3 regions of the Marinilactibacillus sp. Marseille-P9653 genome follow, and region 1 is predicted to be linked to each of the others. Evidence: predicted binding sites of a transcription regulator. Region 1 holds the regulator's gene; each other region holds the start of a gene.

Evidence for each region. The regulator HrcA, encoded in region 1, represses chaperone genes, less so after heat shock. The targets are predictions, from matches to a motif close to TTAGCACTCNNNNNNNNNGAGTGCTAA.
Region 2: the regulator HrcA is predicted to act here: its motif matches at 1,448-1,474, upstream of LG377_RS09155 (ATP-dependent Clp protease ATP-binding subunit).
Region 3: the regulator HrcA is predicted to act here: its motif matches at 2,323-2,349, upstream of groES (co-chaperone GroES).

What each region holds. Positions count from the first base shown of each region.
Region 1 is NZ_CAKAKH010000001.1:1,607,159-1,612,291, forward strand. Features, by position in the region: gene dnaK (molecular chaperone DnaK) at 1-1,752, opposite strand, end outside; gene grpE (nucleotide exchange factor GrpE) at 1,805-2,341, opposite strand; gene hrcA (heat-inducible transcriptional repressor HrcA) at 2,364-3,392, opposite strand; gene ribF (riboflavin biosynthesis protein RibF) at 3,556-4,512, opposite strand; gene truB (tRNA pseudouridine(55) synthase TruB) at 4,521-5,133, opposite strand, start outside.
Region 2 is NZ_CAKAKH010000001.1:1,867,867-1,872,999, reverse strand. Features, by position in the region: gene LG377_RS09155 (ATP-dependent Clp protease ATP-binding subunit) at 1-1,281, opposite strand, end outside; gene LG377_RS09150 (phosphocarrier protein HPr) at 1,649-1,915, shown strand; gene ptsP (phosphoenolpyruvate--protein phosphotransferase) at 1,915-3,639, shown strand; gene LG377_RS09140 (NAD(P)-dependent oxidoreductase) at 3,731-4,639, shown strand; gene LG377_RS09135 (pyridoxal phosphate-dependent aminotransferase) at 4,679-5,133, opposite strand, start outside.
Region 3 is NZ_CAKAKH010000001.1:521,795-526,927, reverse strand. Features, by position in the region: gene LG377_RS02635 (ketopantoate reductase family protein) at 1-149, opposite strand, end outside; gene groL (chaperonin GroEL) at 271-1,893, opposite strand; gene groES (co-chaperone GroES) at 1,996-2,280, opposite strand; gene LG377_RS02620 (CPBP family intramembrane glutamic endopeptidase) at 2,508-3,164, shown strand; gene LG377_RS02615 (DUF4305 domain-containing protein) at 3,193-3,396, shown strand; gene LG377_RS02610 (redox-sensing transcriptional repressor Rex) at 3,460-4,158, opposite strand; gene LG377_RS02605 (ABC-F family ATP-binding cassette domain-containing protein) at 4,562-5,133, shown strand, end outside.

The DNA.
Region 1 (5,133 bases):
TTCAGCTTCTGCTTGTTGAGCAGCCGCTTGTTCGTAAAGTTTTACTGACATTTCTTGAACGATTTCGTTTAAAGTATCTCTCTTCACTTTGATTTCTTCAAGATCATCGTTTTCTAGAGCTGTTTTCAATTCATCACGAGCTTCTTCAGCTTTTTTAACGTCTGCTTCGTCGACTTTACCGTCTAGATCTTTAAGGGTTTTGTCGATTTGGAATACAAGTTGGTCAGCTTCATTGCGGATTTCAACTTCTTCTTTACGTTGTTTATCTGATTCAGCATTTTCTTCAGCTTCTTTAACCATACGTTCGATTTCTTCATCTGAAAGGCCTGAAGAAGATTTAATCGTAATGTTTTGTTCTTTACCAGTACCTAGGTCTTTCGCAGATACATTTACAATACCATTTTTATCAATATCGAATTTAACTTCGATTTGAGGTACACCACGTGGTGCTGCAGGAATATCTGTTAATTGGAAACGACCTAAAGTTTTGTTGTCTTTAGCCATTGGGCGCTCACCTTGTAATACGTGAACATCAACTGCTGGTTGGTTATCCGCTGCTGTTGAGAATGTTTGAGCTTTACTTGTTGGGATCGTTGTGTTGCGGTCGATCAGTTTAGTAAATACGCCACCCATTGTTTCAATACCTAAAGATAGTGGTGTAACATCTAGTAAGACGATATCTTTAACGTCACCAGAGATAACCCCACCTTGGATCGCTGCTCCCATTGCTACAACTTCATCAGGGTTAACAGAACGGTTAGGTTCTTTATCTGTTTCTTTTTTAACTGCATCTACAACAGCTGGGATACGAGTTGATCCACCAACCAAGATGACTTGATCGATATCTGATTTTGAAAGTCCAGCATCTTTAAGTGCTTGACGAACAGGGTGTTTTGTTCTTTCAACTAGGTCATCAGTAATTTCATCGAATTTAGCACGCGTTAATGTGATTTCCAAATGTAATGGACCAGCATCTCCTGCACTAATGAAAGGTAAACTGATTTGAGTTGAAGAAACGCCTGATAAGTCTTTTTTAGCTTTCTCAGCCGCATCTTTCAAACGTTGTAAGGCCATTTTATCTTTAGCCAAATCTACGCCGTTTTCTTTTTTGAATTCAGCAACAAGGTAATCGATGATTTTTTCGTCGAAGTCGTCCCCACCTAGCAAGTTGTCTCCAGAAGTAGATAATACTTCAAAGACCCCGTCTCCTAATTCAAGGATGGAAACATCAAATGTTCCGCCACCTAAGTCGAATACAAGAATTTTTTCATCTGTATCTACTTTATCTAAACCATAAGCTAGTGAAGCAGCAGTCGGCTCGTTAACGATACGATCTACTTCTAATCCAGCAATTTTACCGGCATCTTTAGTTGCTTGACGTTGTGAGTCATTGAAGTAAGCTGGTACAGTAATAACTGCATTTGTTACTTCTTCGCCAAGATAATCTTCAGCATAAGCTTTTAAATGTTGAAGAATAAAAGCAGAAACTTGTTGAGGAGAATATTCTTTTCCTTCAGCTTCAACTTTAAAGTTTTCACCCATGTGACGTTTAATTGAAATCACAGTATTCGGGTTAGTGATTGCTTGTCTTTTAGCAACTTCCCCTACTTGAATTTCGCCATCTTTAAAAGAAACAACGGAAGGAGTCGTACGGTTTCCTTCTTTGTTAGGAATGATCTTAGATTCTCCACCTTCAAGAACTGCTACAGCAGAGTTTGTTGTTCCTAAATCAATACCAATAATTTTACCCATTATAATCTCACCTTTGCTTTTTAAAATTTTTATTTTTAAATAACTTTAACAATTAAAGTGTTACGGTTACTTTCGCCGCACGTAAAACACGGTCATTTAATTTATATCCTTTTTCAAATACTTGTGCAACAACATTGCTGTCTTGACCTTCTTGAGCAGGCACTTGAGTGTATGCTTCGTGGAAGTTTGGATCAAACGGCTGGCCTTCTGCTTCAATGACTTCTATGCCTTCTGACTTAAGCGCATGATTGATGCTTTCCACAACCATTTCAATCCCTTTTTTCAAGTTTTTGCCAGCTTCATCTTCAACTTCAATGGTTAATGCACGTTCCATATTATCTAATGCTGGTAACAATTGCTTTGCCAGGTCCTGAGAACGGTAGCGAGTCGCTTGTTCTCTTTCTCTCTGGTTTCTCTTTTGAATGTTTGCTAGTTCTGCTTGAAGTCGGATATAACGGTCTTGAACTTCTTCTAGTTCTTGTTTTGTTTTCTCAAGTTCTTCTTGTACTGGATCAAGTTCAACTTGTTCTGTTTCATCTTCTGTCGCTTCAACTTCTTGATCTAAAATTTCTTCGTTGTTATCTTCCATATATAGTCCCTCACTTTAAACATTATTCTAAATAAAATCTGAGTAAATTAGCTGATAATTGCTTTCTGAATGCTTCTAATACACCAAAAGTCTGGTCGTAAGGCATACTTGTCGGCCCGAGAACAGCTATGATTCCGTCCCCATGACCGTCTACTTTGTAAGTAGCCGTAACTAAGCTGAATTCATCAAACAATTCGTGATTGAGTTCACTACCGATCTTGACTTCAAAATCTTCTGTTACGCGACTTAAAATCGTGTTCAGATCCAGATCGTTATCCAGCAATTCATACAAAGACTTCAATTTTTTCCTATCCATGTTTTCAGTGAAATCAAGTAGATTCATTTTCCCTGAAACATGCAGCCGTTCTTCTTGTGACTCACCAAAGACAGTTTGAATGGTCATCAACATATCTGAAGCAGTGGCAGCATACTTGTTGACCAGCAGCGGTATATCGTTTTGAAGTTTCTGATAAACCTCATATAGCGATATTCCCACTAAATGCTGGTTAAAAATGTTTGTCACTTTTTCGATATCTGACTCATTGACGTGTTCGGGAATCTGGAAAACTGTGTTTTCTATTGCGCCCGTATCCGTTTGAATGATGGCCATAACTTGTTGATGGTTCAGTAATACAAGTCTGAAACCAGTCAATTTACTCGTCTTTCCTTGAGGTCCAAGAACGAAAGCTGTGTAACTTGTTAACTGCGACAATAATTGAGCGGACTGATGAAACAAATCATCCATCTGACGTACATGACTATCAAATGTATTATTGATCATAACAATCTGATCTTGTTCGACCTTTTTTGGACGAATGAGATGATCGACATAAAATCGATAACCTTTCAAAGAAGGTACCCTACCCGAAGACGAATGCGTCTTTTCGATAAAGCCCATTTTCTCAAGGTAACTCATTTCATTCCGAATCGTTGCAGAACTCGCATCGATATTTGTTTCGTCGACTAATCTTTTTGAACCAACAGGCATACTTGTTGTTGTGTATATCCTGATGATTGTCTCCAAAATAGCCAACTGTCTCTTTGTCAACATGTGCATCATCTCCCTAAGCACGCTAGAGACATCTAAAATTTCAATCATTTAATAGTAGAGATTTAAAAGCCTTCTACCTTAACACTTTCATTAAATTAGCACTCGACATAACCGAGTGCTAACACAACTATAATTTAACAAATGATCCTTAACTTGTCAACTATTAAATTTGATTTATTTTGACCTTTGATAAAATCGCTCTAGATTCTTTTTCATCAAGAATGAGTTGATCAATCAATCCTTCTTTGGATTCATATTTCACTTCATCTCTCAAGTATTTAACCCATTTGATTCGAACATCTTCACCATAGATTTCTTTTTTGTAATCGAAAATGTTTACTTCAACAGAAATATCTTTTCTATAACCAAATGTCGGGTTGTAACCAATCGAAGCCATTCCATCATGCCACACGTCATCCACAAACATCTTAACAGCATACACACCAATTCTCGGCATAAAGACATCTGGATCTGATAAAACATTTGCTGTTGGATAGCCAATTGTGCGCCCTCTAGCGTCTCCATGGATGACAAAGCCTGAAGTTTCATAAATATAACCTAAAAGATCATTTGCTTCGTTCATGTTGCCTTCTACAATACATTTTCTGATACGAGTAGAACTAATTTTTTGTTCAGAAGCTAGTTGTTTTTGCACTTGATGAATTTCAAATCGACCTTTAGCAAACTGACTTAGATTATCCATATTCGCGATGTCTGCTTTACCATACGTATAGTCAAAGCCCGCTACGACTGCCTTAGCATTCCACCCAACGATATACTGATCTACAAATTCTTGTGGCGCTAAAGTACCAAAGCTTGAAGTAAAATCGACTTCATATAAAATATCAATCCCTGTCTGTTCAAGTAATTCTTCTTTTCTCTTGATGGGTGTGAGGTAATAGTGATACTCCGGGTCAAATTTTCTATATACAAATGCCGGATGGCGGTTAAACGTCATCATAGCTGCTTTTAACCCTTTTTCTTTTGCTAATTTTACGCCTGTTTCAATAACGGCTTTATGTCCTTTATGAATACCATCAAAAAATCCTAATATTAATACAATATCGTCTGGAAAAATCGCTGATGGATCATAAGGATGATGGATCTTAATAATTTTCATACGTTCACCTACACTTCTGTTCTCAATACTTTGATTGGTTTGATCCTATCTAATTTTGTTGGATGCTCTGAATAAATTGCAACAGCTTTGCTGTCTTTATAAAAAATAATTGGAAATTCTGAAAAAACAGGCAACTCTGATTTCATGAATACTGTCCCATTTTTCACTCTGCTCCATTCCTCTTCAGAAAGGTGGTGTGAAGGGAAAGATGTTAATGCAGATTCTAGAGGATTCAATATAGCTGAAAGCTTATTTTCATCTACTGCTTCTTGCACTTGGCTTAAAGTGACCGCCTGAGCTGACTGATAGCCTCCGCTCTCTGTTCGCCTTAGATCAGACATATGCGCTGGATAGTCCAGCAAGGCACCTGTATCAACGGCTAACGTACGAATATACGTCCCTTTACTACAAGAAACTTTAAATTTGAACGAAAGGGTCTTTTGCTCTTCATCTATAACGACATCTGACGTTCTTTCGTAACTATGAATGGTCACTTGTCTCGAAGGTCTCTCAATCACTTCTCCAGCTCGAGCGTATTCATACAACCTTTTTCCGTTCACTTTCACTGCTGAATACATTGGTGGGGTTTGTGTGATTTCTCCTGTTAGAGATGTAATAGCT
Region 2 (5,133 bases), 260 kb from region 1:
TTCTTTTTCTTTCAGTTCTCCGACTGGAATACCTGTTTTCTGTTCAATAATATGCACCATATCTTTTTCAGTAATAACAGGCAAATCAGATTCTGGAGTTTGCTGATTCATCATTTCTTTGTGTTTCGTTACTTGATCACGGTAGAAAGCTGCTTTTTCGTAATCTTCTTGCTGAAGAGCGGTTTGTTTTTGTTTTTCAGCTTCATCAATTTTCTCTTGAATTTCTTCAGGATCAATTGTGCGTATCGTTAAGTTCTTTTTAGATCCAGCTTCATCGAGTAAATCGATGGCTTTGTCTGGCAAGAAACGGTCTTGTATATATCGATGAGACAATTCAACCGCACTCTGGATAGCTTTATCCGTATAGTTAACGTGATGATAATCCTCATATTGTTTTTGAATACCTTTAAGAATAGTGACGGCTTCTTCAAGAGATGGCTCGCTCACTCGGACTGGCTGTAAACGACGTTCTAATGCTGGATCTTTCTCTATTTTTCTGTACTCATTTAATGTTGTTGCGCCTACCATTTGAAGCTCGCCACGAGCTAATGCTGGTTTCAGGATATTGCCTGCATCCATGCTGCTGCCTTCAGCTGTTCCAGCGCCTACTAATTCATGAACTTCATCGATAAATAGGATAATGGAATCATCATCTCTTAATTCTTTGATCAATTGCTGCATACGCTCTTCAAATTGACCACGAATACCTGTACCTTGAACAAGTGAAGCAACATCTAATCGAATCACTTCTTTTTTCAATAATTTTTGTGGGACGTCGTCATTAATAATTTTCAACGCGAGTCCTTCTACGATAGCTGTTTTACCGACACCAGCTTCTCCTGTCAAAACAGGGTTGTTTTTAGTTCTACGGTTAAGGATTTCAATAACCCGCTCAATTTCTTTATCACGGCCGATTACAGGATCGATTTTTCCTTCTTTAGCCATTTGAGTTAAATCTACTCCGTATTCGCCTAGAAGCCCACCTCTACGATTTGGATTTTGAGGAGGTTGTTGACCATTACCTCTAAAATTCTGTTGAGTAGGGGGTGTCTGTGGATTTTGTGGTCCTGTATTGTTTTGTGATAAAGCTTTGAAAAGATCATCGAAGTTTCCAAAACCGAAAGGATCTTGTCCCGCTCCTTGATTCATTCTTCTTTGCTCCTCTTGTTGTTTAATTTCTCTATAACATTTCTGACATAAGTCTATTTCACGTTTTTTTCCGTTAACACTTGTCGTTAAATGAATGGTTGCATTTCGTTGCATGCATCTTTGACAAATCATTTCTAGTCACGACCTTTCTATTATTTATCGTAATTACAGTATACTAGGATAGAAGCAAAAGGTCAGTTGGAAAGATTAGTTGATTTTTGGTGATCAATTACACAGATAGATATCCGCAAAAAGCGCATTGACCAATTTTGACCTATCGCTATCTTTTATTATACTCTGACCTATTTTGACTTTCAAGTGATAAATACCTCTAAATAGTAAAAAATAGTTGTAGGTAATTAAGAAAAGTGGTAATCTGTATAGGAAGAAAGGTAAAATTGACTTATTATGCCTAAATTTACTGTTTTTGAGTATATTATATGGTAACGGTTATTTTACTATTTTCAAAACTATTAAATTTGTAAAGGGGAAACTTACAATGGAAAAACGCAACTATAACGTAACTGCAGAAACAGGTATTCACGCACGTCCAGCAACTTTATTGGTACAAACTGCGAGCAAATATAACTCAGATATTACTTTAGAGTACAAAGGTAAATCTGTAAACTTGAAATCTATCATGGGTGTTATGTCACTTGGTGTAGGTCAAGGCGCAGAAGTTACAATCTCTGCTGAAGGTGCAGATGAAACTGAAGCAATCGAAGGAATCGAACAAACAATCAAAAACGAGGGAATGGCTGAATAATGGCATCACAAGTATCTGGTATTGCTGCAAGTGATGGTATCGCTCAAGCTAAAGCGTATCTTTTAGTAGAACCTGATTTATCATTTGAGAAAAAGACGATTTCAGACGTTGAATCTGAAGTAACTCGTCTTCAGGCTGCTATTGATACTGCTAAAGAAGAGCTTGCTAATATACGATCAATTGCTGCTGAGTCACTTGGAGAAGAAGAGGCGCAAGTCTTTGATGCACATACTATGGTGCTTTCTGATCCTGACTTGATAGAGCAAACAAACACTGTAATCAATGATGAAAAGGTTAATGCAGAAGCTGCTTTTCAAAAAACATCTGACATGTTCATTACAATGTTTGAAGGCATGGAAGATAACCCTTATATGCAAGAAAGAGCAGCGGATATCCGTGACGTGCGTAAGCGTGTAATGTCTCACTTGCTTGGCGTAAAACTTCCAACTCCTGCAACTATTGATGAAGAAGTTATTATCATTGCAGAAGATCTAACACCGAGTGATACTGCTCAGTTAAATAAAGAATTTGTAAAGGCTTTTGTGACAAATATTGGTGGACGTACGTCTCACTCTGCTATCATGGCTCGTTCGTTGGAAATTCCTGCAATTGTAGGAACAAACAACATTACGGAACTTGTATCAGAAGGTGACTTTTTAGTAGTTGATGGAATGGAAGGCGATGTATTCGTTAATCCTTCTGAAGATACTAAAAAAGCTTACAACGATAAAGCAGAAGAATTTGCTTCTTTAAAACTTGAATGGGAACGCTTGAAAGACGAAAAAAGTGTAACTAAAGACGGTAAACATGTTGAGTTAGCTGCTAATATCGGAACACCTAAAGATTTAAATGGTGTAACTGAAAATGGTGGCGAAGCAATCGGTTTATACCGTACTGAGTTCCTTTATATGGATTCAAAAGAACTACCTACTGAAGACGAACAATATACTGCATATAAAGCAGTACTAGAAGGCATGGATGGAAAACCTGTTGTTGTACGTACGATGGATATTGGTGGGGATAAAGAACTTCCATATCTAGAACTTCCTAATGAAATGAACCCATTCTTAGGATACAGAGCGATTCGTGTAAGTTTGGATCAAGATGAGATTTTCCGTACACAACTACGTGCTTTACTTCGTGCGTCAGTTCACGGGACTTTGAGAATCATGTTCCCTATGATTGCGACTCTTCCTGAATTTAGAAGCGCGAAAGCCATTCTAGAAGAAGAAAAAGCAAAATTAGTTGAAAATGGTATTGAAGTTTCTAATGACATTCAAGTTGGTATCATGATTGAAATTCCAGCTGCAGCTGTTTTAGCTGATCAGTTTGCTAAAGAAGTTGACTTCTTTAGTATTGGAACGAATGATTTGATTCAATATACAATGGCAGCTGACCGTATGAATGAACGCGTTTCTTACTTGTACCAACCATATAACCCTTCAATTTTACGCTTAATCAAGAATGTTATTGATGCAGCGCATAAAGAAGGCAAGTGGGCTGGTATGTGTGGAGAAATGGCTGGAGATCAAATCGCTGTGCCGATTCTTGTTGGACTTGGACTTGACGAGTTTTCAATGAGTGCAACTAGCATTCTTAAAACACGTAGTCTATTAACTGAACTTGATTCAACTGAGATGAAAGAATTAAGTGAAAAAGCACTTAACGAATGCACTTCAGCAGAAGAAGTTATCAAACTAGTTGAACAATATACTGCAAAATAAACAAAAGCACTTCAGAAGACGTTAAGTCTTTTGAAGTGCTTTATTTTTATGGCTTATTAATGAAAATTCTAACTGAACTAAGGTCGAACGAGTGCTATACTGTAATCAGTATTTCTATAAGGGAGAGAATAGTATGAAAACAATCGGATTTATCGGTACTGGCGTAATGGGTGCTTCAATTGTTGGTCATCTAATGGATGCGGGTTATCATGTTAATGTGTATAATCGTACAAAAAGCAAAGCAGAAGAGCTGATTAATAATGGTGCGCAATGGAAAGAAACACCAAAAGAGATTGCTAAATCTAGTGAGCTGATTTTTACGATGGTAGGATTTCCTGAAGATGTAGAAGAAGTTTACTATGGAGAAAACGGAATTTTTGAAGGGGTCAACGAAGGATCTGTCCTAGTAGATCTGACAACGAGTAAGCCATCTCTTGCTCAGAGAATTTACGATACGGCAAAAGAAAAGAACGTACACTCGTTAGATGCTCCAGTTTCTGGAGGCGATCTAGGGGCAAAAAATGGGACAGTAACGACTATGGTAGGTGGAGATGAATCAACCTTCAAGCAAGTTGAGCCTATTTTTATGACGTTTTCTGGAACGCTTGAGTTACAAGGAGCAGCAGGAAGTGGTCAACATACTAAAATGGCTAATCAAATTATGATAGCCGGAACGATGACTGGACTATCTGAATTACTTGTCTACGCTAAAGCAGCTGGATTAAATCTGGAAAAAGTGCTGAAGACAGTTGGTGGAGGAAGTGCTGCTAACTGGTCACTTCAAAACTACGGTCCACGTATTCTTAAAAAAGACTACTCAGCAGGATTCTTTGTCAAACATTTTATTAAAGATCTTGGTATCGCTCTAGACGAAGCTGACAAAATGGGACTAGATCTACCTTCTACAAAAAATGCTAAAGCACTCTATGATCAACTAAAAGAAGCTGGGCATGCAGATGAAGGCACACAAGCTTTAATTCAGTTATGGTGGAAAGACTAATATATAGAAAAAAGCCAATCAGTGCTGATTGGCTTTTTTCTAGTTTACTGATGGTTGTTCCATGTATTTTGTCAATCGGTGCATAGCTTCTTCGATTTCAGCCATACTGGAAGCATAACTTAATCGAACAAAACCTTCTCCTGCTTTGCCGAAAGCAACACCAGGAATAAATCCAACTTTAGCTTTTTGAGCTAGATCATAGCAAAAGTCAAAGCTGTTTTGGATATAACCTTCAGGAATTTTTGCGAATATATAAAAAGCTCCGTTTGGTTTAGCAATTTCAAACCCTAATCTATGCATGATTTCATAAATATAATCTCTTCTTTTCTTGTACTCTTCTCGCATGGGAAGAGCATCATCCATGCCGTTTTCCAGTGCTTCAATTCCAGCGTATTGAGTGATACTGGAAGCACTCGTTACAAGATACTGATGAACTTTAATAATTTGTTGCGTAATTGCTTTTGGAGCTAAAGTGAATCCAAGTCTCCACCCGG
Region 3 (5,133 bases), 1.1 Mb from region 1:
AAAGTGACTCCGTCTCGCTCATAGCGTTCTTTTCTTTCTTTGCTTACAATAACTTTTACGCGGTCTTTGCCTAGTGCATTTGAAAGATGTTGTCCATACAAAATACCTAGTGCGCCTAATCCTACTATCGCTACTGTTTTATCATTCATATTCTATCCCCTTTGATCATTCTAGATGGTACTTCGTACTGTTATCTTATCATATTCTTTTTACACAAAGTGAAAAAGCTACATCCATGAAAGGATGCAGCTTTTTCTTTAAGTCATAAAATTACATCATGCCGCCCATTGCGCCTGGGTCCATTCCAGCTCCTGGAGCTTCTGGTTCAGGAATATCAGCAACAGCTGCTTCAGTTGTAAGGAGTAATGCAGAAACAGAAGCTGCGTTTTGTAATGCTGAACGCGTTACTTTTGTAGGATCAATGATTCCTGCTTCTACCATGTTGACCATTTCTCCAGTAGCTGCATTAAATCCGATACCTGGTTCTACATGTTTCAGACGTTCTACGATTACACTACCGTCAAGACCTGCATTGAAAGCAATTTGACGTACAGGTTCTTCAAGCGCACGAACAACGATTTTAACGCCTGTTGCTTCATCACCAGTTGCTTCAATTTCTTGAAGTTTACTTAAGATGTTGATATAAGCTGTACCACCACCGGCAATCACGCCTTCTTCAACTGCTGCACGTGCAGCATTCAAAGCATCTTCGATACGTAGTTTACGTTCTTTGATTTCTGTTTCTGTAGCTGCTCCAACTTTGATAACCGCTACTCCGCCTGCAAGTTTCGCAATACGTTCTTGTAATTTCTCGCGGTCAAATTCAGAGTTGGTTTCTTCAGCTTGTGCGCGAAGCATTGCGACACGTTGCTCAATATTACCTTTATCGCCAGTTCCTTCAACAAGTGTTGTATCGTCTTTTGTAACAACCGCTTTACCAGCAACGCCTAGTTGATCAATCGTCATATCTTTCAAGTCTAGTCCAAGATCATCTGTGATCACTGTACCATTCGTCAAAATCGCGATATCCTCAAGCATACCTTTACGGCGGTCACCGAAACCAGGTGCTTTAACCGCTACAACGTTCAAGGTTCCTCTAATTTTGTTTAATACTAAAGTAGGCAGTGCTTCTCCTTCAATATCATCCGCAATAATCAATAAAGCACGATTTTGTTGCATGATATTTTCAAGTACAGGAAGAATGTCTTGAACGGATGAAATTTTCTTGTCTGTAATCAAAACGTATGGATTGTCAAGAGTTGCTTCCATTTTTTCATTGTCTGTTACCATGTATTGAGAAAGGTAACCACGATCGAATTGCATACCTTCAACAACGTCAAGTTCTGTTTCGATACCTTGAGATTCTTCAATAGTGATGACTCCATCACTACCAACTTTTTCCATAGCATCCGCTAGCAATTGACCAATTTCATCGTCTCCAGAAGAAATTGCTGCAATCTGAGCGATTGATTCTTTACCTTCAACTTTAGTAGAAGCTTCATGTAGGGCTTCAACAGCTTTTCTTGTGGCCATTTCGATTCCGCGACGGATTCCTACTGGATTTGCGCCAGCCGTTACGTTTTTCATTCCTTCGTTTACAATAGCTTGAGTCAAAACGGTTGCTGTAGTTGTACCGTCACCAGCAATATCGTTTGTTTTACTAGCAACTTCGGCTACTAGTTGAGCACCCATATTTTCAAACTGATCTTCAAGTTCGATTTCTTTAGCGATCGTTACACCATCGTTAGTGATTTGAGGAGCACCGAAAGCTTTATCTAAAATAACGTTTCTTCCTTTGGGTCCTAATGTTACTTTTACTGTATTTGCTAATTTGTCAACTCCACGTAGCATAGCTGCACGTGCGTCTTCAGAAAATTTGATATCTTTAGCCATGGTTTCCATTCACCTCTTAGTAAAATTTTTATTCGATTTTTGATTGTATATAATAAATTTGATTTTGACCTTATTGACACGAATGCTTTACAACTGTGAAAACTATTCTACTACAGCAATGATGTCTGTATCTTTAAGCACTAGGTAGTCTTTACCTTCGTATTTCACTTCAGAGCCTGCGTACTTTTCAAAAATAACTTTTTCTCCAACAGCTACGTCGACTTCTGCACGTCTACCGTCTTCCAGTACCTTACCATTACCTACTGCTACAACTTTCGCTGTTTGTGGCTTTTCTTTTGCCGATTCCGGTAAAACAAGTCCACTTACAGTTTTTTCTTCTTCTTTGATGACTTCTAGAAGAACACGATTTCCTAAAGGTTTTAACATGGTGTTATCCCTCCGATATTTTTTTAGTTGATTAGATTCGTGTTAGCACTCTAAGCGTCCGAGTGCTAACTCCAATACTTAGTATATTCAAAACGAGGATTTCTTGCAAGCCTTTTGATGTTAAAAAATCGATTAAAAATCTCATCTGGAATACGCTTGGCTTTTATGTTAAGTTACTAGTATTGTCAGCATTGACTGAACGTTATGATAGAGCGAGGATGAGTCACATGGACATACAAAACAAAAAGAAAACCGGACTACAAATCGTACTGACTTACATTATGATTCAATTGTTAACGGTATTATCTAATCAGTTATTACCTGCTTCTCTACAGCCTGCTGGTGGAATCTGGTCGAATATCCTTTTATTTAGTTTAGGTGCTGGGCTTATCATTTACCTGGATAGAAAAAATCGATTCGATCTTTTGTTCGAAAAAACCTTCAGCATACAAAAATCTGAAGTTATGATCTGGGGAGTCGTAGGATTCGTGATCGCAGTTGTTTCCCAGTATATCGCTACACTTATTGAAGTGAGTTTTTTAGGAACACCTATCACCTCACAAAACACCCAAGGAATCCTTGAAATCATCAAGCGTTATCCTTATTTCATTGTAATTGTTTCCATCGCGGGCCCTATTATGGAAGAATTTGTTTTTCGAAAAGTCTTATTTGGTCTGAGTATTGGAAAAATTGGTGGTATTGGGGCTGCAGTCATTAGTTCTTTAGCCTTCGCTTTCATTCACTTTGATGGTAGAATGCTGGTTTACTCCGTTATGGGACTGGTCTTTTCTTGGCTATACTATAAAACCAAAAATATCTGGACACCTATTATCGCTCATAGTTTAATGAATACATTCGCTATACTTCAAATATTTTTCGTATAAGGAACATGCTTTATGAAAGGATTTTTTAATGACAACTAAACAATTACTCACTTATATCTTTTTGAAATATGCTATGTTTGCCGCTTTGATTTATGTAACCATCAATTCTGTCCAAAGAGATGGCTGGGATTTTTTCCCCATACTATTCGTTCTTTTAGCTACCCGAGACTTTGTACAAGGTACGCGTTTAGTACAGGTCTACTATAAAATCAAAAAAAATTACAAAGTTTAAAAAACTGCAAGCTGCTCGTTCAAGTGTTTGAACGAATAGCCTGCAGTTTTTTTGATTAGCTCTTTAATCTTCTTCGACAAAAAGCTCTCCTGTATCTTCATCAATCACGACTTCATCTTCAGCCTCATCTAGCTCTTGATAATAGTTGATAAAATAAATCAATGTTTGAAGCTCATTGGTCAAATCGACATTATGTACTCGGATATTATCCGGTACATTTACTCGAATTGGAGTAAAGTTCATAATTCCTTTTACGCCGCCTTCAACTAATTTGTTCGCCATTTCTTGGGCGATTTCTGAAGGGACCGTCAGTATGGCAACATCTATCTGTTGTAAATCAAGTTGTTCTACCATCTCATCGATATGATAGACAGGTACGCCTTGATGAACCGTACCAATCAGTTCTTTATTCACATCAAAGCCAGCACTAATTCTTGTATTATTGCTACGTCTGAAGTTATAGTTCAATAGCGCTTGTCCAAGATTCCCTACGCCGATTAAAGCGACATTTGTCAGGCGGTCTTGATTGAGCGTCTTACTAAAAAAGTTCATCAGTGCTTCGACATCGTATCCATACCCTCTTTTACCTAACGCTCCAAAGTATGAAAAGTCTCTTCTGATTGTAGCACTATCTACTTTTACGGCCTCACTCAATTTTGCTGAGGATACTCGGCTCTTCCCGGCTTCGTGGAGAAAGCGTAAATAACGATAATAAAGGGGTAACCTTCTTGCAGTTGCTTTAGGAATCTTCTTTTCTACCATGCTTTTTCTCCTTTATGGTTTAATTGCCTTTTCTGATTGAAAGGTTAATCCTATTTAAGTTGATTTTATGAATCAGATTTCACAAGTGTAAGAGATGTTTCACTAGTTATTATAGCATGTAAATCGGAAAATGAAAGTTAATATGACCATAAAATAAGCGTTTGTAGCTACGTTAACTTTAATCACTAACAAACTTTCCAAGTAGTTTGTGAAAAAACATCTGTATAATGGACAATTCGGCCTATTATTTTAACTATCCAAGGTAACCGATTACATAAAAAGTTTTTTGTATTTCTCCTATTCTGTTACCTGTATATCATTCTTTAGATATGCTACACTTATACGGAAAAGCACTTAGTATGTAGAGATAAAAAGACCTAATAATTCAAAATGAGGAATTTAAATGATTTTATTACAAACTCAGAAAGTTGCACGTCACTTCGGTGCAGAGATTTTGTTCGATGACGTTACTCTAGAAATCAAAGAAGCTGCCCGAGTCGGACTAGTTGGAAGAAATGGTGCAGGAAAATCGACTTTACTTCATATTATAGCTGGACAAGAAGAGCCCGATGCTGGACGCATGAACAAAAAAAGAGATTTGACTATCGGTTATCTAGATCAACATACCGGCTTAGAGTCGACTAGAACTATATGGGAAGAAATGCTGACCGTCTTTGAGTCTGTCATTCAACTCGAAAAAGAAATGCGTCAATTAGAAGCCAAAATGAGTGATCCTAGTCTCCTAGAAGATCAAGGGCAATATCAGGAACTACTCAAACGCTATGACATCATGCAAGAATCCTTCAAACAACAAAATGGCTACGGTTATGAAAGTGAAATCCGCTCTGTGCTTCATGGTTTCCGTTTTTACGAAGAAGACTTTTCAATGCCGATCTCTCAATTATCTGGTGGTCAAAAAACACGCTTAGCGCTTGCCCAATTGCTACTGGAGAAAAAAGATCTATTAGTTTTGGA